2 regions of the Pseudarthrobacter sp. J1763 genome follow, and region 2 is predicted to be linked to the other one. Evidence: riboswitches for the same ligand, from Rfam matches in the RefSeq annotation. Region 2 holds a riboswitch; the other holds the start of a gene.
The links. Region 2 has a riboswitch for cyclic di-AMP ahead of ACQQCD_RS05965 (hypothetical protein). Riboswitches for the same ligand answer to the same signal wherever they lie in the genome.

Region 1 (14,992 bases), on a different contig from region 2:
GCTGATCTCGCAACTGCCACCGGGGTAGCTCAAAAAGCTGGGCTTGTGCTCGGCGCAGCAGGTCTTGCTCTGGCAGTATCCTTCCCCACAACTTCAGGCCCCTTGGCCGCAGAATCCATGGGTTCCGCAGCCCCGGCGGCGGCAGTAGTAGCCGCGCCGCAGGTTGCCGTTACCGCCGATTCAGGCGCAAAAATCAGCTTCAGCCGCAGCACCGTAACAAGTACCGTAGACCCAGACGCTAGGCTCAAGCAGCTTCTCGGCGCGCAGTCAGCGGGCAAAATAACGCCGGCAGCAGCTAAGGGAAGCTTGGGTGCACCGCTGGACACACTGGTCCAGGCGTCGCCCTTTGGTTACCGGGTTAATCCGATTACTGGCGGCATGGGTGAGTTCCACCGCGGCCAAGACTTTGTAGCGCAGTGCGGTACGGCCGTGCATGCAGCAGCCAGCGGCAAAGTAACTTTCGCCGGCTGGCACCCCTATGGTGGCGGAAACCGTGTGGTTATTGATCACGGAAACGGTTTAGAAACCACGTATAACCACCTCTCCTCGATCAGCGTCACCGTTGGTCAGCAGCTAACGCGCGGAGAAGTTCTTGCCCTCAGCGGCACCACGGGCGCTTCTACCGGTTGCCACCTTCACTTTGAAGTAATGGTGAACGGTGACGTTGTAGATCCCGAGGGATGGCTCTAAGCCCTGCCCCCAGTGGCTTGTCATATCGAAGGTCCCCGTCGTGACCTGAACGTGACATTTGATCGAAACTCCTGTACCGTCATTTACGCGTCAACTTTTATACAAGCTGACGTTCTCGAGTGGATTGCCTAACTCTGCCACCGCCCGAGGTCCGTTCGCATTACATCGTCTGGCAGAGGCGGGGGAACCAACTTTGGTCTTCGTAAGAAGGCCTTGGGGTTAAGTCGTAAGAGTGTTTCTAGGAACATTTCTACGGCCGGATGACTCCCATCCGAATCCGACAGCTCACCTCGTAGGCATTGGGAGAGGCTTCTTTCGTGTCTTCAAGCAACACCGTTGCGCGTCACCGCGCACAAGTGGCTCCTAAGAGCCCGTTCAACGCTATTTCCAAAGCTGTTTCCTCCAATGCCGGCACGGTAGGCCGTCAGGCCGCTGTTATCGCCGCAGCTTCGGGTTTGGTACTGAGCATCGGCCTCCCGGCCAACGCTTCAGAGACCAACCGTGAGGCATCCCCGGTTACGGACTTCTCGGCAGCAGCCCAGTTGACCGTTACCGCAGCACCCACTGCAGCACTGAGCTTCGAGCGCACTGTCGTCGCTTCAGAAGCTGCACCGGTTGTTGAAGTTGCAGCGCAGTCCACCGATGAGGCGGACAGCACCGCAACCGTGGACGAGACCAGCACCACTGACTCCAACGCTGACACCACCGCAGCAACGGCAACTCAGTCCACCGGTGCCGATGCTCAGGCAACTGTGCAGACGGCGTCCACCAAGAAGGACAGCGCCTCTTCGGCGGCTGCTTCAGGTCTGGTTGGACTTGCGTACTCCGGCATCGGCAGCCCCTACGTATGGGGCGGCACTACTCCCGCAGGTTGGGACTGCTCCGGTTTCACGCAGTGGGTTTACGCCCAGGCTGGCATCAGCATCCCGCGTGTTCAGGCATGGAACTCCATGACCCCCACGGCCAACCCGGCTCCCGGTGACTTGGTGATGCAGAATGGCGGCGCTCACGTAGGTATCTACGTTGGCAACGGCATGATGATCAGCGCGTTGAACCCCTCGCAGGGCACTTTCCTGCATGCGGTTGCAGCTACGGGCTCCGCCTCGTACTTCACGCTCCGCTAAAAACCCGTTCGGGGCATACCGGCCCACCCCCAAGACGCCGGTCTGCCCAAAGCCCGATGGCTGCCTTCGCGGTGCCTGAGGAAAACGAAAGAGAGTACTAATGACTACTCGTGCAAGCAACATTGCACGGCACCGCGCCGAGGTCTCTAAGACCAACTCGCTGGCTGTCATTGCCAAGGCCGTCAGCGAAAACGCTGGTGGCATGGGTCGCCAAGCTGCGGTTATCGCTGCAGCTTCCGGCTTGGTCCTGACTAGCGGCATCGCCGCTAACGCTGCTGAGAACAACGTGCAGCGTGAGTCCACTTCTACTTCTGCGCAGGAAGTCCACGCCGCATCTTCGGTGAAGGTTGTTGCCGCTCAGAAGACCATCGCTTTCGAGAAGGTTCGCTCTTCTTCGGTTGCTAAGCCGGCCCCGGTTGCCGCTCCTGTTGCTGCGGCTCCGGCCGTTGAAGCAACGCCTGCAGCACAGGTTCAGGCTGAGGCGACTGCAGTTACTCCGGTAGCTGCTACCACTGAAGAAGCCCCGGCAGCACAGCAGACTGCAGCAGCTCCGGCTGCTGCAACCGCTGCTCCGGCAGCTACCTCCACCGCATCGGCTAGCGGCCAGGGCGCAGCAATTGCTGCCGCTGCTTACGCTCAGCTCGGTGTTGCGCAGGACTGCACTGCCTTGGCTACCAACGCCCTCAAGGCAGTTGGCATCAACTACCACGGCTGGCCAGCAGGCTACTTGTCCTTGGGCCGCACGGTTTCTGCCGCTGAGGCGCAGCCGGGCGACTTGGTTTACTACGCAGACGGTGGCGCGGGCCTTGCCCACATCGCTGTTTACGTTGGTAACGGCCAGGCTGTACACGGTGGCTGGAACGGCTTCACCACGGCGCTCTTCAGCGTCAACGTTGGCTCGGGCCCCGTTTACATCCGCGTTGGCGGCTAATACCTGCTTGTTTGAAGAACCCTCGTCGCATAGCGGCGGGGGTTCTTTGTTTTAACGCTAGGCGCCCATAAATCTTCAGCGCCATTGGATCCGGTTGCAGGGCTTCTCTAACCAAGTCTTCTCCTCCACTCCCATGCCGTCCACCCGCCTTCTGCCTTGCCCTTGCAGCCACTGCTTCCCGCCGCACTCTTGTCCCTTGCCCGTGCATCGCAGCTCAATTTTAGTGGCCGGAGCTCCAGGTTTTAGGCTGGTTTGCCTATGATTCCGGGGCTCACAAAACTCTGTTGGCGGCAAAGTTGAGCTGCCGCGCACACTCTCAATCGCCCGGCTGTCCCACGGCCGGCGTCCACACCGCATTCCCGCTGCGCTCACCGCATTTCCTAGCACCTCCCATCAGCAACACCCCGGCCTTCCAGCCCAGTTGCTGACCTTCCCGCCCATGCAGCCACAGAGAAACCCCTACATTCCGGGGGAGCTGAGCTCGGCGCTGAAGTTTTTCAAAGAGCAACTGGGCTGGAAGGAACCCAACCCGAAACAACCTAGCCCGAACAGACAGGTGACGGCCTGCATCAAGCCGAACGCGCGGGTTGCGGGCCGGTGGCGGCGGAGTGAACTTTTACCGACACAAACCGAAATCGGAGCAAAGTGAACGTGGTGTGCTGCTGGGTGTGTTTACTCTAGTTAAGTCGATCCATAACCCGGGTATGCCGGGGGCAGCCGGCCCTCGAGCCCCTCCTAGGTGCGGCCATAAAGAGGTACGTGCATGCGCACTCTCGTTCTGAATGCTTGGTATGAACCGCTTGCGGTAGTGACATTCCGCAGGGCGTTGGTCCTTGTCTTGGCCGGGAAAGCCAGCGTGGTGGCGGAGGATGATGAGCCTGTGGTCGGTCCGGGTGAAGTCTTCGGCAGGCCGTCCGTAATTCTCCTCAACCGCTATATCCGTCCGCGGTTTGAGCCGAGCCTTGCTGTGACTCGACGCGGGGTTCTGCGACGTGATGGCAACCGTTGCGGCTATTGCGGCAAGTCGGCGCACACCATTGACCACATTCAGCCGCGTTCCCGTGGTGGCGAAGATTCGTGGGAGAACCTTGTGGCGTGTTGCCTTCGTTGTAACAACGTCAAGGGGAATCACACTCCGGCGGAGATGGGTTGGAAATTGCGGTTCACACCCCAGCCGCCGCGGGGAACCACGTGGCAGATCAAAGAGCTTGAGCGCCCTGCTGCTGATTGGGAAACATTTCTAGCACCACAGTCTGCCGCGTAACACCACAGATCTCCACGGAGCGCTGCCATAGGCTGAGCGGATGAACTTTGATGCGATCATCCTCGCCGGCGGCAGATCTTCCCGGCTCCAAGGCGTGGAGAAATCGCAGTTTGTAGTGCAGGACTCCACCCTATTGCAGCTTGCCGTCATGGCGGCCCGGGATGCTCAGCGGACAGTGGTGGTGGGCCCCAGCCAAGATCTCAGGGAGCTCAGTAGTACTGTGAGTTTCGCCCGCGAGGAGCCTCTGTTTGGTGGACCGGTGGCTGGCATTGTGGCAGGGCTTCGAGCCCTAGGTGCCGAACAAACTCGCGGCGAGACAGCAGAGTGGACCCTGATTTTGGCGTGCGATATGCCACACGCCGCACCGGCCGTCGTCGAACTGGCCAAACAGGTGGGGGAGACCGCAACGCCTCCTACCGGCACTAGTAGTACAGAACAAAAACAGTACGACGGCGCAATCGCGGTTACGCCCGACGGTCGCCATCAGTCCTTGCTCGCCATGTACCGGACCTCGTCTCTGAGTGCAGTGTCCCGTGAAATGGACCGGACCGGCAAGGCTGTTAACGCCTCAATGCGGAGCCTGCTTGCTAGTCTAGATCTGGTGGAAGTGCCGGTTGTAGAGCTCTGGGCTCGCGATCTGGATACCTTCGCTGACGCAGCCGAGCTGGGCGCCACGCCACCTGTTCCACTCGGGACTAACGCTCAAGCTCAACGCAACCGGGAGGCAACGATGAACACTCAGGACGAGGTCCTTGAACAGTGGTGCGCTGACTTGGCCCAAGCGCTGGAACTTGAGGACATCGAAGTGGATGTCCAAGGTATTTTGAATCTTGCCGGGGTCGCCGCGCACTCGGTGGTTCGTCCTGCCGCTCCGTTGACCACCTACTTGGCTGGCCTCGCCGCAGGATTGGAAGTTGGTTTGCGGGCTGGCCGTGCAGGAGAAGACTTGGACACCGAAACACTCGCTGATGCGCTTAAAGAGGCAACGGACCGAGCCCTCAGCACCGCGAAGTCGTTCTCCCGTGAATACAACGCCGAATGAGCGATTCCGCCCCTGAAGCCTCCGCACACAACAGTCACGAGGTAGAACCCAATACTGGAATCTCGCACAAAACGGCCCATAAAACGCTGGCGCACAACTGGTATGAGGCCCGCGAGCTCGCCTACAACCACCCGCAGCCGCTTCCTCCCTCGCTCACTGATCTTGACAAGTGTGTGGGCCGGACGCTCACTGAGGATCTAGTGGCACTTCACAACATGCCGCACTACGCATCCTCCGCGATGGATGGTTGGGCGGTTAACGGCACCGGACCCTGGATCCCGGTAGAGCCTGGCAAACGGCTGGCGCCACACGAAGCGAGCCCCATTGTGACCGGCGGTCTGATCCCACCTGGGGCCAAAGCTGTGTTGCGTTCAGAGAGCGCCGAATTAACTCTGGATGAGGACGGCCTCGCCGTGGTGAGACTCGGCGGCAGGGCTAAGCCGGGGGAGCCGCGCAATGGTCAGCACATCCGCCGGGCCTCCGAGGAAGCCAGCGTTGAGGATATGTTGATTCCTGCTGGAACGGTGATCAACCCAGCCCAAGTTGCACTGGCGGCTTTGGCTGGGCACGATCAGCTGCCGGTGGTGGGCCGCGCGGTGGTCCGGTTTTTGCGTACGGGCAGCGAAGTGGTGGATCACGGGATTCCCGCACCGGGCCGCGTCCGGGATACTTTTGGCCCTCAGATTCCCTCGGTGATCACACAGCTGGGTGGCATTTATGCTGAAACTTTGCACGTTGAGGACCACCTTGACCACTGGCGCCGCGCCTTTGACGAGGAACAAGTAGAGCTGCCGTCCGACGTCGTTATCACCACTGGCGGGACCGGCGCTTCGGCGACGGATCACCTGCGTTCTGTCCTTGAAGAATTGGGTGCCCGGTTCCTGATTGACACTGTGGCGATGCGCCCGGGGCACCCAACGGTTCTCGCTGAACTTCCTGACGGGCGCTACGTTTTGGGTCTGCCTGGAAATCCGACGGCGGCAATGGTCGCCTTGTTGAGTTTTGGCTGGCCGCTGATTGCCAAATTGGGACATTTGCCGGCCCCGGCCGTAGTGCAGGTCCCGTGCGGAACAAGTCTTGATGCTCACCAAGGACCCACCCGGGTGATGCCGTTCCGGCAGCTGTATGGGATGGCCGCGCCGTCAGGGCACCATTCACCAGGCATGATGCGTGGCTTGGCTATGGCTGATGGGCTAATGATCGTGCCGCCGCATGGGGTTCAAATGGGTGAACTCGTTGATGCTATCTCACTGCCATGGGCAACCCCTTTGGAAGCGGCTGAGAGCGCCGAGGAGAAGGTAGCCAAGGAAGCGGCAGCTAAGGAGCAAGCTGCCAAAGAACGCGCAGCGAAAGCCGCACGGCGTAAAGCAGCTTCCACGGGGCCGGTTGACTGGAGCGCACTGGGCTAGTCGCTGCGGGGAGCGATGTTTGCTTGGTGCCTGGAGCGTGACTCGGCGGCGTTGTATGGGGGCGTGGCTTGTCTCGGGTGAACCGTAGGGACATGATGAAGGTATGAGCAAGCACGGGCCGCTGGCAGACATCAATGAAGCTGATCTTGAAGTTCACCCACCTAAAACCAGTGCCGCTGGCATCGAAGCAGTTGGTGTTGCATTGGGCCGCGGATTGGCTCAGGCCGGGGTCGCCCGCACGGCTCGGGCGCTTCTGCGCGTCAACCAGCACAACGGTTTTGACTGCCCGGGCTGTGCATGGCCGGAAAGCATCACCGGAAACCGTAAAATCGCAGAGTTTTGTGAGAACGGCGCTAAAGCAATCGCTGAGGAAAACACGCTCCGCACCGTGACCCCTGCGTTTTGGGATGAGCACTCGATCGCTGATCTTGAGGGCAAAACCGAGTACTGGCTGGGTAGTCAGGGCCGCATGACCGAGCCCATGGTCATACGGCCCGGAGAAACTCACTATTCCCCGATCTCGTGGCAGGGTGCCTTTGACCTGATCGGTGAGCATATCCGTGCCACCACGCCGGAGCGGTGTGTGTTTTACACGTCTGGGCGCACCGCGAATGAGACTGCTTTCATCTACCAGCTCTTTGCACGCGCCATTGGCACCAACAATCTGCCCGACTGTTCCAACATGTGCCACGAATCGTCCGGAAGCGCTCTGACTCCCACCATTGGAATCGGCAAGGGCACGGTGTCCCTCGAGGACATTCATGATGCTGAGCTGGTTTTTGTGGCCGGACAAAACCCTGGAACCAACCATCCACGAATGCTCTCGGCCCTGCAGGAGTGCAAAAAACGAGGTGGCAAGGTAGTTGCCATCAACCCGCTTCCCGAAGCCGGACTGCTGAACTTCAAGGACCCTCAAACCGTCCAAGGAATCGTGGGAAACGGTATTGCTTTAGCCGATGAATTCCTGCAGATCAAAGTTGGTGGCGACTTGGCGCTGTTTCAGGCGCTGGGCCACTTGCTGCTGGAAGCGGAGAAACGATCCCCGGGCGCCGTGGTTGACCAGAAATTTGTCCAGAGCCAAACCCAGGGCTTCACCGAATACGCTGCGGCTCGCGAAACACTGGACTGGGCCGAGACTGAACTGGCCACTGGGCTCAGCCGAGCAGAGATCACCACCGTCGCGGGCATGCTCATTAGATCCAAAGCCACCATCATTTGCTGGGCACTGGGCCTGACCCAACAGCCACATTCCGTGGACACCCTCAAAGAGATCATCAACGTCCTTTTGTTGCAAGGAAACTTTGGTAAAAAGGGTGCGGGCGCTTGCCCTGTGCGAGGTCATTCCAACGTCCAAGGAGATAGGACCATGGGCATTTGGGAGAAACCTCGTCCTGGCTTCCTAGACGCTCTGGAAAAAGAATTTGGTATTCCGATGCCGCGCGAGCACGGCGTTGACGCGGTGCGCGCCCAGCAGGCGTTTGAAGAGAATGCAGTGGATGTTTTTGTCTCCATGGGTGGCAACTTCGCCGCCGCCTGTTCTGACACAGAAGCGCTCGAAGCCGGGATGAAACGGGCCGGATTAACCGTCCACATCTCCACCAAACCCAACCGCTCACATGTGGTCCACGGCAAAACCTCGCTGATTCTTCCTACCTTGGGCCGCACCGATTCGGACGTTAAACACCCGGACGGGCGGCAATTTTTGTCAGTTGAAGACTCCATGTCCGTTATTCACTCCACTCAGGGCCGGCTGGAACCGGTGAGTGATCATTTGCTGGCGGAGCCGGTGATTATTGCACGGATGGCCGCAGCAACACTGGGTGAAGATCACCCCATCAACTGGCGGGCCATGGCTGAGGACTATGACGTGATCCGCGACCACATATCTCGGGTGATCCCCGGGTTCGAAGACTTCAACACCCGGGTCCGGAATAGAAACGGTTTTGTCCTACCAAACCCCCCGCGGGATACACGCACTTTCAAAACCAGCACGGGGCTGGCCCACTTCACCGTTAGCCCGCTGGAATATCTCAACCCGCCGGCCGGGCACCTGATTCTTCAGACCGTCCGCAGCCACGACCAGTACAACACCACGTTCTACGGCCTGGATGACCGATACCGTGGCATCTCTGAGGGCCGCCGAGTAGTGCTCATCCATCCCGAGGACCTCGCACAGGCAGGATTCGCTGACCGCGATATGGTGGATGTTATCTCCAGTTTCACCGGGTCCGACGGCGTCACCACCGAACGCCGCGCCAACAGTTTCCGTCTGGTTGGCTACCCCACGGCTAAGGGATGCGCGGCAGCTTACTTCCCGGAGGCCAACGCGCTGGTTCACCGTGAACTTGTTGCACGCGAATCAAACACACCCGGTTTCAAAGCCATTACTGTGCGCTTTGTGGCCCACAAGGAAAGCTGAGCATGGGCAGGCTAACGCAACGAACCAAAGTCCATAAGTACGTTGTGGGAAGCGAACACCCACACCGCGTCATCGAGGATCAGCTAGCCGTTGAAGAACCGTTGGAAATCCGTTTGGGCCACTTGTCCTATTCGGTGACCATGCGTTCACCCGGGCATGACTTTGACCTTGTGGCTGGCTTTTTGGTCTCTGAAGGGGTGATCTGGGAACCGGAGCAACTGATCTCCCTGCGCTTTTGTGCTGGCGAGGATGAGAATGGCGTCCAAACCTTCAATGTGGTGGAGGCCCAATTGCGGCCTGACGTTCCGGTCCCGGACGCCGGAAGGAAAATCTACACCTCGAGCTCGTGCGGGATTTGTGGCACCGATTCGATCGACGCCGTACACAAGTCCTCGCACTATGCACCGACGACTGATGACGAGTTCACTGTCCCCGTCGCTACGCTCCTTTCCTTGCCGGACAAGCTTCGCAGCGCTCAAGCGGTGTTTGAAAAAACCGGGGGAGTGCACGCTGCTGGTCTGTTCTCCGTCAATGACCAGGGGGAAGCCGAGTTGTTGTGTTTGCGCGAGGACGTTGGCCGGCACAACGCGATGGACAAAGTCGTTGGCTGGGCTCTCCGCGAAGGGCGTTTGCCGCTGAACCGCACAGTCCTTCAGCTCTCCGGCCGGGCATCTTTTGAATTGGTCCAGAAGGCTTCCTTGGCGGGTATACCCGTGCTGTCGGCCGTCAGCGCGCCCTCTTCTCTCGCCGTCGAACTGGCTCAAAGCAGTGCTGTAACCTTGGCAGGTTTTAGCCGGGGCCAGAGCATCAACGTGTATTCAGGCCACGAGAGGATCACTGCGTAAAGCATCTTGCGCGGGCGAAGGGATGGACAGCCCTTGGTCAATAGCTGCCTTGACAGGTAGATTTTGTCCATCGATTAGCACCACCGAAGGGTGCGTAAGGGAGCCACTGTGCATGATGATCGCGGAATAACCGAAGCCCGTCTTGACCGTTTCATTAAGGACAGATTGGTGCCCGCGATCTATGCGCGTTCTACCGAATTGGAACTCTCTGCATGGGATGTTCCGGACGAACCTGTCCCGGCAGCTGAGGCGCTTGGACAAAACTTTGAACCCCTTGCGCAGGGCTCTGCATGGGGACGCGGTTGGAGTACCAAATGGATCCGCCTGCAAGGTTGCGTGCCGGCCGGTTGGGGAAAAGACCCACAACGCAGTGTTGAAGTGTTGGTTGATTTGGGGTTCAACGGACAGGGCCCCGGTTTTCAATGCGAGGGCATCGCATGGCGAGCAGACGGCACCATCATCAAAGCTATTTCGCCCAAAAACCTGCACATTCCCTTAGAGCTGATTGGCCCGGATACTCACAGCGGTGAGCTCAATCTCTATGTGGAAGCCGCTGCGAACCCGGACCTTACCCAAGCGTGGAGCTTCGCTCCCACTAACCTCGGCGATAAGGCCACGGTAGGCGAAGAGCTCAGGTATAGGCTGGGCCCGATTGTGGTGGCCGAACGGGACATAACGGTGTGGGAGCTAGCCCAGGACGTTGATACTTTGCGGTCACTGATGCACGAGCTGCCCATGGACCAGCCCCGACGCTTCGACATTCTCCGGGCCCTCGAGGCCATGATGGACCGCATGGATCCGGAGGACGTGTCCGGCACGGCAACGGCTGGCCGGGAGGCCTTGAAACCAGTTCTCAGCCAGCCAGCCAATGCCTCGGCTCACAACATTGTGGCCACCGGGCACGCGCACATTGACTCCGCATGGTTGTGGCCTGTCCGCGAAACCATCCGCAAATGTGCCAGGACCTTCTCCAACGTGGTGGCGTTGATGGATGAGGATCCCAACTTTGTGTTCTCTTGCTCTTCCGCCCAGCAACTGTCCTGGATCAAGGAATATTACCCGGAGCTGTTCGCCCGAATTCGCGAGAAAGTTGATGCTGGACAGTTCATTCCCGTGGGCGGAATGTGGGTGGAATCGGACACCAACATGCCCGGTGGTGAGGCAATGGCCCGGCAATTTGTTGAGGGCAAAGGTTTCTTCTTGGATGAGTTCGGTGTGGAGTGCCGCGAGGCGTGGTTGCCGGATTCCTTTGGTTACTCGGCCGCTTTGCCGCAAATTGTGAAAGCAGCCGGGTCTCGGTGGTTCCTGACCCAAAAAATTTCCTGGAATCAGACCAACAAGATGCCCCACCACACGTTCAGTTGGGAAGGCATTGATGGCACCCGAGTGTTCACTCACTTCCCGCCCGTGGATAGTTATAACTCAGACTTGGGTGGGCGGGATCTGGCCCATGCACAGCGAAACTACCGTGATCATGGCCGCGGCAACACCTCGCTGGTGCCCTTTGGCTATGGCGACGGCGGTGGTGGGCCCACGCGCGAAATGCTCGCTGCGGCGCACCGCGCGGAGGATTTGGAAGGTTCGCCCAAGGTTCAGCTTGGTAGCGCTAGAGACTTTTTTGAGACGGCCCAAGATGAGTACAAAAATCTTCCCGTCTGGGTGGGGGAGATGTACCTCGAACTGCACCGCGGAACGTACACCAGCCAGTCGAACACCAAAAAGGGCAATCGACGCAGCGAGCACTTACTCCGCGAAGCTGAGTTGTGGGCGGCCACCGCGTCAGTGCGTCACCACGACTATACGTATCCGGCTGAGGAGCTGAAGCGCTTGTGGCGGTTAGTGCTTTTACAGCAGTTCCACGACATTCTCCCGGGCTCTTCCATCGCCTGGGTTCATCAGGATGCGGAGCGAAATTATGCTGCCATTGAACGTGATCTTGAAGCGATCATCGCCGCGGCCACGGCAAAAATGTTGGGTGAAGGAGAGCAACAATTTTTGCTCAACGCCGCACCACATGAACGTGACGGTGTGCCCGCTTTTGCCGCCGCAAGACCCATCCGTGCCGAGGAAGCTGTTCAAGTCCAGGACTTGGATGGCGGCTACGTTCTGGACAACGGACTGATCCGCGCCCAGATCAACGCTGAAGGTCAGGTTGTCTCCCTGCTGGAACACCGCACCGGGCGCGAGGCTATTTCCCCTGAAGCACCGGGAAACCGCTTGGAACTCTTCCGAGATACACCCAACCAATGGGATGCCTGGGACATTGACGAGTTCTACCGCCATAACGTAACTGCCGCAGACGTTCGCTCAGTCACTCTAGAACGCGGCGGCTGGGACGCTGTGGTGGTGGTTGAGGCGTTGGTTGGTAAATCTCCCGTGACCCAGCGGATCTCGCTAGCGGCGGGGGCCGAATCGCTCGCCATCACTACCTCGGTGGACTGGCAAGAGAAAGAGAAGCTCCTCAAACTGGCGTTCAGCTTGGATGTGCGGGCAGACCGCTCAGCCTCGGAAACCCAATTTGGCCACGTCTTCCGGCCCACCCACGTCAATACTTCCTGGGAAGCAGCTAAGTTCGAGATCTGTGCGCACCGTTGGATCCATGTTGGCGAACCGGGCTACGGCGTAGCCATTTCAAACTCGGCAAGCTACGGGCATGACGTCACCAGGGCCGTGCGAGAGGACGGAGGAACGACGACGACAGTCCGCCTTTCCTTGCTGAGGGCACCACAGTTCCCGGATCCTCAAGCGGATTTGGGGCGGCATGAATATTCGGTGACTATCCGTCCCGGGGCAGGTATTGCCGAGGCGGTTGAAGAGGGCTACCGGACCAACTTGGTGCCCCGAGTACTCACCGGCGGTCGCGAGATTGAGCCCTTGTTCACCGTGTACAACCAAGCCGTGGTGGTGGAGGCCATCAAACTGGCTGAGGACGGCAGCGGGGACGTTATTGTGCGCCTTTACGAATCCTTGGGGGAGCGCAGCTCCGGGGTCCTGACAGCGAATTTCCCGGCAGCCGCTGCAGCTACCGTGGACCTACTGGAGCGGCCAATAGCGGTACCAGGAGTGAACTGTGGCAAGGATTCTGTGGAGTTGACGCTGCGCCCGTTCCAGCTGGTCACGCTCCGCTTCAGCCGCTAAATACGCGGTACTGGCAGCCAAGCCGCTACTGGTAGTCGCTGTTCAGCAGCCGGTTGACGAATTGCTGCGTGCGCTCATGAGTAGGTGCGCGCAGCACTTCGGCGGCCGGTCCGCGTTCAACCACCACACCGCCGTCCATAAAAATGACCTCGTCCGCTACTTGCCGGGCGAAGGCGAGCTCGTGGGTAACAATCACCATGGTCCAGCCTTCCTCGGCTAGTTCCTTGATCACACCCAAAACATCGCCTACTAGTTCGGGATCCAGCGCTGAGGTGGGTTCGTCAAAGAGCAACAACTCTGGCCGCAGTGCCAATGCGCGCACAATACCCACACGCTGCTGTTGGCCGCCGGAGAGCTCAAAAGGGTATGCGTCTTTTTTAGCGAGCAGACCCACTCGTTCTAGAAGTTTTTCAGCATCCGCAGTAGCTTCAGCCCGTTTGCGCTTCTGAACCTGCACAGGTCCCTCGATGACGTTTTCAAGAACCGTCATGTGGGGGAACAAGTTGTAGTGCTGGAACACCATGGCACTGCGATCCCGCAGGCTAGCGAGCTCCTTTTTGGACACTGGTGAGGAGAAGTCCACGGTGTGGTTCTCACCAATGGTGACGGTGCCGGCGTCGGGCGTTTCAAGGCCGTTCAAGGAGCGCAAAACGGTAGTTTTGCCTGAACCCGAAGGACCGATCAGCGCCACAACCTTGCCGCGCGGCACGTCGATGTCGATGTCTTTAAGCACCTGGTGATCACCAAAAGCCTTGGCTAGGTGACGAACCGAGAGGACGGGTGCGGCTGAATTAGTGGGCGACATATCGATCCAATCGTTTTTCAAGCCAAGACTGTCCGCTCGAGAGAACCAAACAGATCACCCAATAAACCAACGCAGCTTCGAGGTAAAGGATCATAAATTCTTGGCTAAACGCTGCGATCTGTTGGGCGTTGCGGAAGAGCTCGGTGACCAAAATCAGCGAGGCTAACGATGTGTCCTTGACCAGCGAGATAAAGGTGTTGGACAAAGGCGGAACGGAGACGCGTGCGGCCTGCGGAAGAATCACGCGGCGCAAAGTCAGTGCGGGGGACATACCAATGGTGTGCCCGGCTTCCCACTGACCTTTGGGTACCGAGAGGATCGCTGCGCGAATAATCTCCGCAGCGTAGCCGCCCACGTTCAGTGAGAAAGCAATGATGGCGCTGGGCCACGGCTCAAGCTTGATGCCCAAGGATGGTAGGCCGTAGAAGATCACAAACAGCTGAACCAACAATGGTGTGCCGCGAATGATGGATACATAGATGCGGGCAAGCCCAGAGAGCAGTTTGTTGCTGCTCAAGCGCATCAAAGCCACCACCAGCGCCAACACCAAACCCACCACAAAGGAGGCAAGGGTCAACGGAATGGTTCCTTGGACCGCACCCAAAAGGATGGGGCCCAAGGAAGTCCAGATCAAATCCCAGGTGCTGGGCATTTACTTAGTAACGTCCACGCCGAAGTACTTTTCGGAGGTCTTGGTCAGTGTGCCATCAGCTGCCAAGTCTTTCAGCGCCGAGTCCATGGCGTCCTTCAAAGCTGTGGAACCCTTGCGGACGGTCAGTGCACTCTCTGACTTGTCAGTGGTTTCCGCGGCGATCTTCAGGCCTGCGTCAGGGGTGTTCTTGGCGTAGTCCAAGTAGGTGAGTTTGTCATTAACAATTGCGTCCACTCGGTCTTGGCGGACCAAGCTCACGCCCTGGGCCCAGCCTTCAACCTGCTGAATGTTGGCACCGGACTTCTGCGCCAAGGTGTACCAGTTGCTGGTCAGTGACTGGGCAGTAGTTTTGCCCTTCAGATCCGCGAAGGACTTGATGTCGTTGTTGTCTTGCTTGGTCACGATGACACCCGAAGAGATGGTGTACGGAGTGGAGAAATCGTATTTGGCTTTGCGCTCATCATTGATGGAAACCTGATTGGCAATGACATCAAAACGCTTGGCTTCCAAACCAGCGAAGATTGAGTCCCACTGGGTTTCCTGGAATGTTGCCTTGACGCCGAGCTTGCCAGCAACTGCTTCGGCTACTTCAACGTCAAAGCCGGTGAGCTTGCCAGCGCCATTCTCGTGGAAGCTGAACGGCTTGTAGGTGCCTTCAGTAGCAATCACTAAT
Region 2 (14,992 bases):
CTGAACAAAAACGCTGTACCCACAAAAAACCCGGACCGGCGAACACCCCTCAATGTGTGTTCGCTAGCCCGGGTTTTTTGCTCTGGCACCGGCTACTTGATGAGTTTGTAGACGGTGGAGTTTCCTACGGTTTGCGCCGTGAAGTTAGCGGCAACCCACGAGGCAACCTCTGAGCTTCCGCCCATGCCTCCACCTGCGCCGCCGCCGGCACCGCCACCTGGACCGCCGCCCATTCCACCGGAGATGAAGTAGCCAATCTGGCCGTCCTCCACCATCTGCTGGAACTGCGCCAGTGTGGGGTACGGATCGCTACCGTTCCAGCCGCCGAGCGCAATCACGCTGGTGTCTGATGCCAGCTCCAGAGAGGCAGCCTGCGTGGCTCCCGACACAATCGCTGACCACTTGGTGTTGGTGGACTTCAACAATGCAGTCACTTCAGCATCTGCTGCACCTTCACCGCCCATTCCACCCTGCATGGCGCCGCCACCCAGACCACGGACACTAGTTGTTGAGGCCGGGCCAGAGACGGGGATAGAACCAGAATGCGGTGTAGCTGCCGTAGCAAGAGTCCACGCACCAGTGCTCAGCCCACCGGCCAGCAAACACAAAGCGATCACAGCCCCACTGAGGCTGCGCCCGCTCAGGCTGCGCCCACCCAGGTTACGCCCGGCAGCCTGACCCGCCCCGCCTTTCTTCAGCTGGATTTCATCCACCCGGAAAAGCAGCGCCAACGCGGCCAGCACCCCAAGCACTACTGTGACAATGCGCAACCAAGGCAACCACGCGGCGTCGGACATAAGGAGAATTGCGCCCCAAACCGAGGTGCCAGCCACCGCAACGGCCAGCACAATTCGCGCCGGCCAGTAGGCCCGCCCACGCCACAGCTCGGTTGCGCCGATACCCACCACGGCGGCGATCGCCGGGGCAAGAGCCACCGCATAATACGGGTGCACAATGCCGGACATAAAGCTGAAAATCCCGGCAGTGACAACCAGCCAGCCGCCCCACATCAAGAGTGCTGCGCGGGTGCGGGAGGTGCGGATAGCCTTGCGGGTAAACCACAGCCCCGCCACCAAGAGCAGCAACGCTGCAGGCAAAAGCCACGAAACCTCTGTCCCAAAACTGTTGCCAAACATTCGCAGGATTCCGGTGGCTCCACCAAAGCTTGAGTTACCGCCACCCATTCCGCCGCCGGGCATCCCACCGGACATTCCACCCGAGCCGCCGCCTTCGTTGCCGGTAATTCGGCCTAGACCGTTGTAACCGAAGGTCAGTTCCAGGAAGCTGTTGCTGCTAGAACCTGCCATGTACGGGCGGATCGAGGTGGGTGTGAGTGTAAAGAGGAGCAAATAGCTGCCCGCCACTGCAACAATTCCGGCCGCCGCACCCAGCAAGTGCAAGATTCGTTTGCCCAAGGTTGTGGGCGCAGCCCAGAGGTAGGCGAGCGCCAGCCCCGGCACAATCAGGAACCCTTGGAGCATCTTGGTCAGGAACGCCAAACCAATGATCGCGCCAGCAGCTACCAGCCATTTCCAGCCAGCCTTCTCGATGGCACGCGTGGTGAAATAAGCTGCCAGAACCAGGCACAAAGTGAGCATGGCATCCGGGTTGTTGAACCGAAACATCAGCGCAGCCACAGGGGTAAGCGCCAGGGCGCCGCCGGCAATCAGCCCCGCAGCGGGACCGGAGACACGCTTAACTGTTAGATACAAAAATCCGACGGCGGCAACCCCCATGAGCGCTTCGGGAACCAACATGCTCCACGAGTTAAAGCCGAAGATCCGTCCAGAAAGTGCCGGGATCCACAACGATGCAGGCGGTTTGTCCACCGTGATCGCATTGCCCGGGTCCAAGGAACCGAAGAGCAGTGCCGTCCAGTTTTTGGTTCCGGACTGGATGGCCGCCGCGTAAAAAGAGTTGCCGTAGCCGGTGGCACCCAAATTCCACAGGTACAACACTGATGTGGCAAGCAGCAGGAGCGCCGCGCTGGGCCGGATCCACCGATCTTGGCCGCCGTAAACGAGCTGGTTTTGGCGTTGGGTTTTGTCCAGAGCGCGTTGCTCGGCGGGGGTCTTGGGGGAGATGGTGGCAGTCATTTACTCAGCCGTTTCAGTTGAAGAGGAAGCGGAATTTCCGGAACGTGGTGCACCGGTAGTGGAATGGCGGCGCTGGCGGAAAACCCAGAGCCGGAAGAGGAGGAATTTGACCACTGTTGCGGCAAGGTTCGCTCCTGTGACAATCAGCAGTTCTACCCAGCGGGCAGGGGCCTCGGCGCCTGAATGTAGGGCCAGCAGGGCGCCGGCCGTGAGTAGCCAACCGATTCCAAAAACCAACAAGCCTTCAACGTGATGCCGAGCTGCACCGGCCCGGCCCAAAATGCCGAAGGTGAAGCGACGGTTCGCTGCGGTGTTGGCAATCGCTGTACTCAGCAGGGCAATAAAGTTTGCCAGTTGCGGGTCCATGATGTTCCGGCACAGCGCGAAGATCACCAAGTACGCGATGGTGGAGGCAATGCCGATCGTGCCAAAACGAATCAACTGACCAAACAATGAAGCTTGAGGAGTTTGTTCGGACGTGCGGGACGCTGCGGGTATGGGGCCGCGGGCTAGGGCTGCGCGCAACTCGGGGACCGGGATGCGGCCGGAGACAAGGTCGCGGCTGAGCCGGAACATACCGCGCAGATCGGCAAGTGCGGTTTGAACAATGTCCACACTCGAATCCGGATCATCGGTCCAGTCCACCGGGACCTCATGGACGCGCAAACCGGTGCGTTCTGCCAAGACCAGTAGCTCAGTGTCAAAGAACCAGCCGGTGTCCACGGTGTGGGGGAGGAGCCGTTCACCAACATCCGCGCGAATAGCTTTGAACCCACACTGCGCATCAGAAAATTTGGCGCCCATCAGCGAGTGGAGCAAGAAGTTGTAGCTGCGTGAGATGAACTCACGTTTGGGGCCGCGCACCACCACAGAGCTGCGGGAAAGTCGGCTACCAATGGCCATATCCGAGTGCCCCGAAATGAGCGGAGCCAAGAGTGGGCCCAGTGCGGCAAGATCGGTGGAGAGGTCCACATCCATGTACGCAAGAACGGGCGACGGCGAGGCCAGCCACACCTTTCGCAGCGCGTTACCCCGCCCTTTTTCGGCCAAATGAACTGCTGCTACTTCCGGAATTTCCCGGGACAACCGTTCTGCCACTTTGAGGGTGGAATCCGTGCTGGCGTTGTCCGCCACGGTGATTCGGAACGAGTGGGGAAAACTATCGCTCAGGTATGCGTAGAGGCGCCGGATGCACTCTTCAAGGTCCTTTTCCTCGTTGTAAACCGGAATGGCCACATCCAGGATCGGGACTGCGACTCGCGTGTCAACGGCGCTTCGCCGTAGGGGCAGGATCCCGCGATACCCGGGTGATGCGGCCGCGGATGCATCAACTTTTGCCTGGTCAGTGATCGTCATGTTTCAACACTGAAGGGCGGTGTTGTGCTGGCTTTAGGTCAAAGCTGTGTAGATGCTGTGCACTATGAAGGAGCGCAAAGAAAAGGTCCCGGCGTGATGCCGAGACCTTTTCTCACGAGTGAGGATTAGTGTTTAGTACCAGTTGTGGCCGAGGTGTCACGTCAGTGCCGAGCAGGGGGATCCGTACCGTTCGGAGATGTACTGCAAACCCCAGTTGATCTGGGTTTTGTAGTTGGTCTGCCAGTCCGAACCGGCGGTGCTCATCTTCTCTGCCGGGAGTGACTGCGCAATGCCGTACGCGCCAGAGTCTGCGTTGGTGGCCGTAGTGGTCCAATCAGATTCCTTGTTCCACAAAGTGGTTAGGCACTGCATCTCGCTTTGCTCCCAGCCGTGGCTTGAAAGTTGTGAGGCGGCGTAGGCCTGGGCGCCGGCGGGGTCGTTGACCGGAACTGCTGCGGCAGCTTTAGCCGCCGCCGCTTTGGCTGCTGCCGCCTTCGCGGCCGCTGCCTTTACCGCTGCGGCTTTGGCTGCTGCTGCCTTTTGGGCGGCAACCTTCGCTGCTGCAACCTTCGCGGCGGCGGCCTTGTCAGCACTTGCTGAATCGCTAGCAGTCTCGCTGCTAGACATGGCGGACAAGTTGGATGCTGAGCTTGCAGAAGCGGCTGGCTGGGAGCCTTCAGAGGATCCCTTGACGGGCGAGCCTTCAAAGCTCAGCACGGCACCGGCCGCTGCGCTCGCTGTGCCGCTACCGGGCAAGGCGGAGGCAGTGGTGGGTTCAACGGCTGCTTGGCTTACGGCCGATGCGCTAAGGAGTACCACAAAGGCGGTGCTGACTACAGCTGTGCGGTAACCGATCAGTTTCGGCAGGAACTTGGCGCTCTGCTTCAGTGATGACTCATGTTTGTGAGCTCTGCGGGAGCGGCCAGTGGCCGATTCGCGCGCCTCACGGCGGCTGGAAAAGTTTTCAGACATCAGTGGTTTGCCTCTCGTAGCGCCTGCGGAGTTAGCTGTCGGATTCGGATGAGAGACACCCGGCGCATGGCAGTGAACGAATTCTGCCGTGCGCTTCACCCCGAGGTTGCTGGTGTGAGCAGCAGGACCAAAACTTGGGTCCCCCGCCTCTGCCTCATGGAACGGAATCCGGGTAGCGGCAGAGCTTGGCGACTAGCACGGAGCGCGCCTACAACGGCGGGCGCACCCTATTTACGGTACAGGAGCTCAGAAGTTAAGTCACATTTAGGTAACGGCGGCCACATTGGTTGATAAAACCATGCCGCGGCACCACACCTCGGTGGTAGGTCTCCGCGGGAGCCGCCACCAAAGCGCTAAATAACGACGGCGGGGGCCGGCAAACGTAGCGCGAACTCGGTACGGCCGGGCCGGGACGTCACCTCTACCGAGCCGCCGTGGGCCTGCATAATCGCCTCAACAATAGATAGACCAAGCCCAGAACTTCCTTCGCGAACAGCGCCGGTGGTTGATGCGGTGTCCTGATTAACTGACCGAGACGCGTCTGCGCGGGCAAAGCGGGCAAAGATCCTGTCCTGGAACTCCGGGCTGATCCCTGGTCCGTCGTCGGTCACTGTAATCACTACGCTGCCGTCTGCAGAGTGCCCAACGCCAGCCACCACTGTGGTCCCGGCGGGTGTGTGTTTGCGAGCGTTGGCCAAAAGGTTCACCAAAACCTGGTGAAGACGGGCCGAATCTGCGCGCACCGTAACCGGCTCATCCGGGAGCTGGAGTTTCCAGTGATGGTCTGGAGCCATCACTTTCTCGTCGCTGAGCGTTTCAACCACCAGTTGGGTCACGTCCACGTTGGTGATGTTCAGCGGCCGGCCTTCATCCAGACGGGCCAAAAGAAGCAGATCCTCCACCAAAGCCGTCATTCGTTTGGATTGGCTCTCCACCCGTTTGAGTGACTGTTCACCCTGCTCACTGAAAGTCTCAGTCATCTTCATAAGCTCCGTATAACCGCGAATGGCCGTCAACGGAGTACGCAGTTCATGCGAGGCATCTGCCACAAATTGCCGAACTTTCGTTTCACTTTTTTGCCGGGCTTCCAGAGCGTTGGAGACGTTATCCAGCATCTTGTTCAGCGCGAAACCAACATTTCCCACCTCGGTGCCAGCTTGGGCCGCCTTAGCCGGAACCCGCACAGCCAAGCCCACTTCACCGGCGTCCAAGGGAAGCTGGGAGACTTTGGTGGCCACATTGGACAGCTCCTCCAAGGGCTTCATAGTGTGCCGAATGACTACTGTCCCGGCGAGGCCAATAAGAATCAACCCACCCAAAGAGACAAAGACAGTGGTCCACACTAGGGACCCGAGAGTGCCTTCCTTCTCGGTCAACGGCAATCCCGTGATGATCACATCACCAATGGGGGTTTGGACGGCAACCAGCCGGTAGTTTCCCGTTGAGAGCTTGCGGCTAACCGGCCCGGCACTCGGCTCAAGCCCCACCAGGACCTGATTGTCGGCGTCGGAAAGCGATTGTCGGGTGCCGTCGTCGGCCAGAATTCCAGCACTGCTCACGGTGCCGCCAAGAATGCGCGCGTTGAGCGTTCCGGCGCCTTGGCCACGCGCTTCGAGCGGGTCTGGCCGTCCCGAGTCGGAGCCCGACGGCGGCCGGCCGAAGTCTGCCGCGCGCTGGGACGAAGACTTGAGCTGCTCATCGAGTTGCCGGTTCAGGAACAAGTCCATCGAGGCATAACTGACCAAGCCCACGATGCCGCAAATGGCCACCAAAAGAGCCATGGCCACCAGCACCAGCCGGGTACGGAGCTGCCAGGTGCTGGGTCTCAGCCAGCTGCGCCCTAGCCGCCGAGTGGCGCCTGCAAGAGAAGACACGTTGAGCCCCCGACTATTCGGCCGGCTTGATGGTGTAACCAGCGCCGCGAATGGTGTGAATCATGGGAGGGTGACCCGATTCAATCTTTTTGCGCAAGTAGGAGATGTACAGTTCCACAATGTTCGCCTGACCGCCGAAATCGTAGTCCCATACCCGGTCCAAAATCTGCGACTTGGAAACCACACGCTTGGGGTTTTCCATCAAGTAACGCAGCAGCTCAAACTGGGTTGCCGTGAGGCTGATTTCTTCCCCAGCACGGGTGCATTCACGAGTGTCCACATTCAAGACAAGGTCTCCAACCACCAGCTCGGCTGAGTCCTGAGCAGCAATGCCAGAACGCTGAACCAAACGGTGCAGACGCAACAGGACTTCTTCCATGCTGAACGGTTTGGTGACGTAGTCGTCACCGCCGGCCGCAAGGCCCACAATCCTGTCCTCCACAGCATCCTTAGCTGTCAGAAACAGGGCAGGTACCTCAGGCGCAAATTGCCGGACCCGGTTAAGGACCTCAACGCCGTCGAACCCTGGAATCATCACATCCAAAACCAGAACGTCCGGGCGGAACTCGCGGGCAGTTTTTACAGCTGTAGGGCCGTCAGCGGCAACGGCGACTGACCAGCCAGCCATTCGGAGGCCCATGCTCATCAGCTCGGAAAGGCTCGGTTCGTCATCCACTACGAGTGCTCGGATGGGGGATCCGTCTGGGTGGCTGAGGGCGGGAAGATTATTTGTCATGGAGTGCGGTGTGGCCATGGAATAACTCTCCACTCTGTGTGTAGTTCGCCGCTGAGCCGAAGCTGTGAGCTGCCTGTGCGTCTTAGCCTACCTAGCTGGATGCACAGGCACGGCTGTCTCGGTGCACAGCCTCAACACAGGGTTTCTTTGGATGCTGGTGGAGAAGCTACCCACCCATGGCGAAGGAATCGCAGTGAGCACAGAAAATAACCGCAACGGCGAAGATCAGACCACGCAGAACCCCCAGATTAACCAAGTCCCACCAACACGTGCGGTCCCTCAGCCGGCCTATGATCCGGCTTCGGGCGGATTCGCGCCAACCCAGCCAACCCAGCAGCCGCAGGTCCAGGAGCCGCAGTATTCAGCTGACCAGTTCCAGAATGCTCAGCAGCAGTACCCGCAGGCCACGGAGCAGACCGGCCAGTATGCGCAGCAGCAGCATTCAGGCGCTCCGTACCAGAACCATCAGTACGCTGAGCCCGCCGCGTGGGGAGCACCCGCGCAAGGTGCCAAACCGGCGTCGCAATGGACGGTGAAAAAGACCGTCATCGCTGCCGGTGCTGCAGTGGTTATTGCTGGCGGTGCTGCAGCGGCTGTGGCTGTGGCTGGAAATAACTCTGCCGCCAACAACGGCACTGGTGCTAATGGAATCGCCGGTGGCCAAGGCCTTGACGGTCAAGCGCAGGACGGCCAGATGGGCCCCGGTGCGCAAGACGGCCAGATTGGTGGCGGGATGGGTGGGATGGACGGCGGTATGGCCGGTCCGGGAAATATTGCCGCTCTCAATTCCGTCCACGGCGAGTACGTTGTGTTGCGGAACCAGAAATACGTCACGGTTGGCGAACAAACCGGGACGGTCACTGAGGTCAGCAGTACGTCTGTCACCGTCAAAAGCGCCGACGGCTTTACGCGCAGCTATTCCATCGGCACTGGGGTGACAGTTTCCAGCGGCGGCTTTGGCCGGCGGCAAACCAGTACCCAAACTACGACGCCGACCATCGCCGACGTTGTTAAGGGAGCCACGGTAAGGATTTCCGCTCTCAAGAACGGCGACTCTTACGCAGCAGAATCAATTCAATTGACAACAGCTACGACGAACACCAATTAATGTGAATTGTTAACCGCTTTCTTTGGCTCTTCTGACACGGACGGGAAGCGGTGAACCTACTACTGGGCCTAGGCCGAGTAGTAGAGAGTGGTTTCCACTACCCAGTCTTGGGCGACGGCACAACGCCGCCGCCCAAGACTTTTTTCTTGCCCGCCTGTCTTCCCGGCGTCCACGGAGTGGGCGTCGGAGGACACATCGCGTCATACGATGAAATCTAGAATATTTTCCGTCATAAATCAGAGATGGCCGAATTATCTTCGGATGAGTGCGTATCCAAGCGCCACCGTGGCAAAAACAACTGTTATTCTCAGCAATCTGCCGAATTGTGATCCTCAACACAATGGACAGCTTTGTCTCATAATGCGGACTTTTTAGGGCTTTGTTACTTGCAAGTTTTCATTGTTACGTAGGACACTTCCATTGTGAACAAGTACTCAACAGCATCTGCAGCCGCAGTTATCCGTCCCAACACACCCGTTGGTCACGAGATTCGCCGTTGTCGAATGTGCGCCTGACTCTCCACCCATAAGTCATAGGTAATCGTCCACCTGCCCAGCGTCGGGCGCTCCCCATCATTCATTGCGGGAAATTTTGAGTATTCGAAGCCGCGATGACGGCTATTCACATTGAGGTAAAGACTCCCATGTCAGTTGCATCCCGATACGTCCACATCTCCGTTCGTAACGCTAACCGCGCCGTGAATTCCGGCCAGCGTGCTCAGTTCGGAACTGGCTCAGCACCCGCTCAACAGGGCCAGGGTGGCTACAACGCGCAGTACAACAATTCGCAATACAACAACGCTCCGGGTTACGTTCCCGCCAGCTACCACCAGAACAACTTCGCACTGCTGCGCTCCGTGGGTAACGACGCTGCGCCGATCACCGCGCCCACCCCAGTGATCAGCCAAGGCGGCGCTCAAACCGCAGGCGCTAACGCTGGCGGACTCCGCTCCGTTCCCAATGACAGCGTGGCACGCGGATTTGTCCTCTACATGGGCGTTGACGAAGAAACTGCTGCAGCTGCTGGTACCTCAATCGCCAAGCTTGCTCAGGAAATTCGTGCCTACGCTCAGCAGCTGGTTGCGGGAGCCGAAAGCTACGCAGCAGTGGCTATTGCCCCGGCGTCAGCCCAGGGTTCCGCCCTGGACGTGGTTCGCTCCACCTTCGGTGACCCCGCAGTTGTAGCTCGACAGCGTGCAGAGCAGGCACGTGTCCCGCAAGGACAGGAACCGCGCCCTTCCGGTGTACTGATTGACCTTGCTCGCCGCGAGGTTGCCCTCGACGGCGAGTCACTGAATCTGACCTTCAAAGAATTCGAGTTGCTCAACTACTTGGTTGAAAACGGTACTCGCACCGTGGGCCGCGAAGAATTGCTCGATGGTCTGTGGCGCAACGCTCAGGACGTCCCGAACGAGCGCACCATCGACGTTCACATTCGCCGCCTCCGCTCCAAGCTGGGACGTCTTGCCAACACGGTTCGCACCGTACGCGGCCAGGGCTACCGCTTCTATGAGCACCCCGAGGTCATCGTCTGGGCTGCCCCCGAATACTCCATCTAGTCCCGTCGGCGCCCACCGCCGTCGAACTAGTGGGCATCAAAAGCTAGGCTTGGGGCATGAATCAGCATCACATCAAGCGCCTTGTGATTTTGCGCCATGCCAAGGCCGACTGGCCTACTGGCGTTGATGATCATAACCGTCCGCTTGAAGAACGTGGACACCGTGATGCGCCCATGGCAGGGCGATGGTTGGTTGAGCACGGCGTGATCCCGGACTTTATTTTGTGTTCCTCGGCGCTACGAACCAGACAGACGTGTACTTGGGTGTGCAATGAGCTGGGCGACAAGGCGCCGACGCCCAAACTGGAAAACGGTTTGTATTCGGCCAGTGCCACCAGAATGCTCACAGTGATCAACCATGTGCCTGATACCGTAACCACGCTGATGGTGATCTCTCACATGCCCGGTGTCCAAGAGCTGGTTCTACATTTGGCCTCACGTGAGTCAGATCAGGACGCTTATATGGATCTTGCCTCGGGCTATCCCACTACCGGCTTGGCCGTTTTGGAGCTGGAGAAGTCTTGGGCCGAGCTGGACGGGGCGGATGCGAAGCTGACGCACTTCGCCGTACCGCGGGCGTAACCGGCCTCGCTCTAGTACTGCGCGGCGGAGCCACGGAACGCTTGCTAGTTGTGGGTGGCCGTTTCCGTTGCGTGGGCTTGCTACGCCGGACTGCCTTGGCGCGCCTGACCGGCCACAGGGAGCTCACGAATAGCATCCCCAGTGTGCCCAGCAAGGATGCCGCTGAAAGATAAAAGTATGCGTCAGAGTTACGCCGGCGCAACGAGCTGCCAGCGCTGGCTGCATCAGTAAAGGCAATGCCCCAAGCGCGCAAAAACGCTATGCCGAAGGCGATGAACAATATGGTTCCCACACCAGCGAGCGCAAGGAGCCGGTAGCGGCGTCGTTCAATCAACGCGTAGAGGCCCGCAAGATAACCCAAAAACGTCACGGCTAGCAGGGCGTAAAACGCAATAGTGTCCAGCGTGATGGCCAACTGGATCAGCAGAACCACCATGCCTACAGCTGCGCCAATAACAATCTTGACGCTGGTACTCAGGTGGCGCATGCCTTCCATTATCCCGTAGGAATCAGGGCAGAACGTACCCGTGGACAAAGGTCATAATGGCATCCACGCTCTGAGCGCGGGTCCGCTCCGGGTGGTACGTCTGCACATCAAGACCCACCACAAAAGACGCACCAAAAATAGCCGTTTCTAGGCTTCCGCGGGCAATCTTCGGGTTTACCGGGTACTTCAGGGCAATTCCGTCCAGCGCTTCTCCAATAACTGCCAGGAGTTTTCCGCGCAGCTCGGTGAATACCTCGTGCCACTCGCTGGGGATCTTCCAATTTTCGCTCACCCAGAGCCGGGCAAAGGATGGATATTCGGACAAAAATTGAATCGCTTGATCAATCATGTTCCGGGTGGATTCAATCGGATCTTCGGCGGCCTTGGCCTCGGCCAATTGTTCGAGCATCAGATCTACACCGTGGCGGACCAACTGGGCCACCAGGTCTGACTTGCTGCCGAAGTTGTAATACACGGTTCCCTTGGAAACCCCAGCTGCTGCAGCGATCTCATCTACCGTGACGCCAGAAGCACCTCGTTCCCCAATGAGGTGCATCGCTGCGTCAAAAAGCTTCTGGCGCGTAGCGTTGGTGCGTGCCGGGCGTAAGCGCTTGGTCTCCGCGGTGGCGGCTGAATTAGCTGCAAGCTGACTCATACTGCGATCTCCGGTTTGAAGGTTTTGAGTGTCCAGAACTTGTGTTTGCGTACCGCCAAGATGGAGAAGGTGAGGCCCAAGAGGAAGTAGCCCAGCAAACCAAGGATGGTGGGCCCAATCATGGAAAGGTCACCACCGTAGATCAGGTGCCTCATCCCGGTGACTACGTAGCCCATGGGCAGAATTTCATGGATCACGTGGAACGGTTGGGGTGTGGTTTGCCAAGGGAATGTTCCTCCGGAGGACACCAATTGCAGAACCAAAAGTATCAGGACCACAAATTTTCCGGGTGTGCCCAAGAGGGCGCAGATTCCTTGAATGATGGCGGTAAAGGCCATCGCGGCAAACAACAAGAACAGTATGGTGAGCCAGGGGTTGGCGGATTCAAGCTTGAGCCCAAAGGTCACTACGGCCCACAAGATTGCTGTTTGAACTGCGGAAACCACAAAGAACGGCAACCAGCCACCCATGGCGATTTTCCAACTAGGTGCATTCGAGGCCAATGCGCGGGTGGTCATAGGCCGCATGGCTTGAACCAGCATAAAAGCGCCGATCCACAAGGAAAGCGTCAAGAAGAACGGCGCCAAGCCTGCACCGTAGGAGGTGGCCTTAGCCTGGGAGACATCATTGACTGCCACCGGATCAGAGATCACCTTGGACAGGGAGGACTTCTGCTTGTCATTCGGGTTGGGGATCTCGCCAGCGCCCTTTTTGAGTTCGGTGGCTAAGGTGTGCGCACCGTCGCTGGCCTGTTTGGCGCCGTTCTGCAGGCTGGCCGCCCCGTCGTCGAGCTTCACAGCACCATCGCGCAAACTCACGGCACCGTTGAGCGCTGTTTGTTGGCCCGTAGCCAGGGTGGAGGCACCACTAGCGAGCTGGGATGAACCATCAGCGGCTCGCGAAATTCCGTCCGTCAGCGCCGGTGTTGCTGCAGCGAGTTGGCCGGCACCAGCGGATACCGCGGCGGAACCATCGGCGAGCTTTTGAATACTAGCGGCATCAGTACTGATGGTGTTTTTGATGTCCGCAACCGGGCTCGAAGCCGCGGTGGAATCAAAATCAGCAATGATTTTGTCCGCCTGAGTCTGGTCGATGACCTTTGCAGTGACCAGCCGTGCGGTTGAATCCACAACACGCTGACGCACCCCCGCATCCACGGTTTGCAACTGGCTGACGACGTTTTGAACCTTGGTGTTCAGTGTGGCGTTACCGGCAGCAACCTGGGCAGCGCCATTGGCTAGTGCAGCTGTGTCTGCCGGTAAGGTTGCGGTCTTGTTTTTGAGTTCTGTGAGCCCGCTATTCAACGAGTTTGCGCCAGCGGAGAGCTGATTGGCACCGTCGCGCAATTGGACCTGTCCATCAACAAGTTGCTGGGCACCGTTGCGCAGTTGGGTGGTTCCCGAATGTAATGTCACAGTGCCATCGGCAAGTGTGCCAACGCCGTCGGCCAATGTGCCAGCACCGTCCGCCGCCTTAACAATCTGGGTGTGAATAGTGCCGTAACCGGTGAGGAGCTGGTTGGCTGTCTCCTCACCAACCTCCTTGGCTACCGATTCGTGGACAGCCGTGGTCAACTTGCTCACAATAGTGCTCAGCAAATAGTTGTTGGCGTCATTGGTGGTGACGTTCAACATGGCCTGGTTGGCGGAATCAAAGCTCGAGGGGGAGAGCAGGTTTTTTGAGAAGTCCTTTGGGATTTTCAAGGCGAATGCGTACTCGCCGGAACGGACGCCTTGGTCTGCCTCCTCGGCAGAGCTGACCTTCTTCCAGTCGAAGACATGGCCCTCTATGAGGCTGTCCGCTACCTTCTGCCCGGCGTGAAGGGTGGTGGCTTTCTCACCATTGCTAGGGGTGCTGGTAGCGCCTTCATCTTCAACAACAAGGGCTGCTTGGATGCCATCAAGATTGCCGTAAGGATCCCAGTTCGCGTAGAGGTACACGGCGCCGTAGAGCAGCGGCACCAGGGTTAGGGCGATGATGGTGAGTTTGGGCAGGATCCCACCGGTCATGCGCTTGAGCTCGGAGCCTGCTAGTCGTAAAACAGTCACTACAGTTCCTCTAACGCTTGTGTTCTGGTTGATTCATCGGCGTGTTTCCCGTGATGCGGCGGCTCGGTGGCGGCAGTAGCCTGAGCCCCAGCGGGCGCGTCAGTCGGTGCTTCGTCGCTGGCAGCACTTTCAGCCGGGTGCTCTGATGGAGCCTCGGCCTCCGGTTCAAGGTTCGGCTCAGTCTCTGCTGCGTTTCCGATCTCCACCGAGGGGCCGTCCCACGTGCTGGGAACGGCAGAAACTGTCGCAACAATCGCTAGTGGCCGTCCGGCGTCGTACGCCAATTGCTCCAAGCGAGGGAGCCAATCCGCGGGGTGGGCGCTGTGCCGATCCGGGGAATCAACAATCAGCAAGTCAGTTGCCGGGTTGGCCAACGCAAGGGCTGTGAGTAGTTCGAGGCGCCGGGCCGGGGCCAATTGTTCAACCCACAAGCTTTCAATGTCCTCGAAGCGATTGATTTTGAGCCATGGTTTGCTCAGCAGCGCGCCACGGTAGCGGCGGGGGATGAGCGCAAGGTCTTCGGTGACGAGGTCCCGAACGCTCAGGTGCTGTTCGGGTTCGTTGATGGTGGGGGAGTCAACCAATGCGCTTGCGAGCCGGAGGGCTTTGATTTTGGGGTGACCATCCCATTGGGCGGTCCCGTTGCTGGGTTTCATCCGTCCGCTGAGTGTGAGGGCAAGCGCCGTACGTTCCTCTTGGTTGTTGCCATAGGCCAGGAGAAGTTGGCCGCGTTGGACGTCAAGTGTGGTGGCACGCAACAAATCGGTGCGGCGGCCTTTCACTTGGAGGTCAGAAGCAGAGAGCACGGCGGCCCTTTCGTTGGGGGGACACCTCAAGTCTATTCAAACTGACCGGTCAGTACAAATAGAAGGAATGTGTTGTTGCGCTCAATGCCTTCTGAGCTACAGGCCGTACTTCTCCAAGAGCCGCAACCACACTTCACTCACCGTGGGATAAGCAGGGACGGCGTGCCACAAACGGTCCAAGGGAACCTCGCCCACCACAGCTATGGTGGCGGCGTGCAGTAACTCGGCTACGTCCGGCCCGGCGAACCTAGCGCCCAGAATCACCTTCCGGTCCTCATCGATGACCAATTGAGCCCAGCCCTTGTAGTTTTCGGCGTGCAGAGCAGAGCCAGCCACTGCAATGGGCAGCTCCACGGTGGAGACCGTGAATCCCTGCTTTTTGGCGTTCTCCTCACTGAGCCCAACGCTGGCCAACTCCGGATCCGTGAACACCACACTGGGAACAGCCAGATCATTGGCAGTGTGCGCGAGCTTGGACCACGCTTTGTTCTCTGTGGGAAAATCGCCCTTGGCGCGAGCCACAATCGCATCCCCAGAGATCCGCGCCTGATACTTGCCTTGGTGAGTCAGCATGGGACCGCCGGAAGCGTCGCCCACGGCATAGAGCCACGGGGTACTAGAGGCAGCGGATTCTTCAAGAACGACGGCGCCACTAGTGTCAGTGCCTAGGCGCCACATATCGTTTTGAGGCGCAGCCAGACCCGCCACGTGCTCC

Region 1: linked by a shared signal. The riboswitch ahead of ACQQCD_RS02170 (C40 family peptidase) and the one ahead of ACQQCD_RS05965 (hypothetical protein) in region 2 are both predicted to bind cyclic di-AMP.

What each region holds. Positions count from the first base shown of each region.
Region 1 covers NZ_JBNPEN010000002.1:34,197-49,188, forward strand. The annotation lists gene ACQQCD_RS02165 (M23 family metallopeptidase) at 1-690, shown strand, start outside; cyclic di-AMP (ydaO/yuaA leader) riboswitch at 822-1,003, shown strand; gene ACQQCD_RS02170 (C40 family peptidase) at 1,074-1,814, shown strand; gene ACQQCD_RS02175 (NlpC/P60 family protein) at 1,915-2,745, shown strand; gene ACQQCD_RS02180 (HNH endonuclease) at 3,509-4,009, shown strand; gene ACQQCD_RS02185 (NTP transferase domain-containing protein) at 4,050-5,051, shown strand; gene ACQQCD_RS02190 (molybdopterin molybdotransferase MoeA) at 5,048-6,460, shown strand; gene ACQQCD_RS02195 (FdhF/YdeP family oxidoreductase) at 6,564-8,879, shown strand; gene fdhD (formate dehydrogenase accessory sulfurtransferase FdhD) at 8,882-9,724, shown strand; gene ACQQCD_RS02205 (alpha-mannosidase) at 9,833-12,862, shown strand; gene ACQQCD_RS02210 (amino acid ABC transporter ATP-binding protein) at 12,888-13,667, opposite strand; gene ACQQCD_RS02215 (amino acid ABC transporter permease) at 13,654-14,319, opposite strand; gene ACQQCD_RS02220 (amino acid ABC transporter substrate-binding protein) at 14,320-14,992, opposite strand, start outside.
Region 2 covers NZ_JBNPEN010000004.1:214,629-229,620, forward strand. The annotation lists gene ACQQCD_RS05955 (glycosyltransferase family 39 protein) at 93-2,096, opposite strand; gene ACQQCD_RS05960 (glycosyltransferase) at 2,097-3,452, opposite strand; gene ACQQCD_RS05965 (hypothetical protein) at 3,609-4,424, opposite strand; cyclic di-AMP (ydaO/yuaA leader) riboswitch at 4,431-4,606, opposite strand; gene ACQQCD_RS05970 (sensor histidine kinase) at 4,778-6,298, opposite strand; gene ACQQCD_RS05975 (response regulator transcription factor) at 6,312-7,052, opposite strand; gene ACQQCD_RS05980 (hypothetical protein) at 7,228-8,142, shown strand; gene ACQQCD_RS05985 (winged helix-turn-helix domain-containing protein) at 8,786-9,700, shown strand; gene ACQQCD_RS05990 (SixA phosphatase family protein) at 9,757-10,281, shown strand; gene ACQQCD_RS05995 (TetR/AcrR family transcriptional regulator) at 10,791-11,423, opposite strand; gene ACQQCD_RS06000 (YhgE/Pip family protein) at 11,420-13,471, opposite strand; gene ACQQCD_RS06005 (ABC transporter ATP-binding protein) at 13,471-14,277, opposite strand; gene ACQQCD_RS06010 (dihydrolipoyl dehydrogenase family protein) at 14,374-14,992, opposite strand, start outside.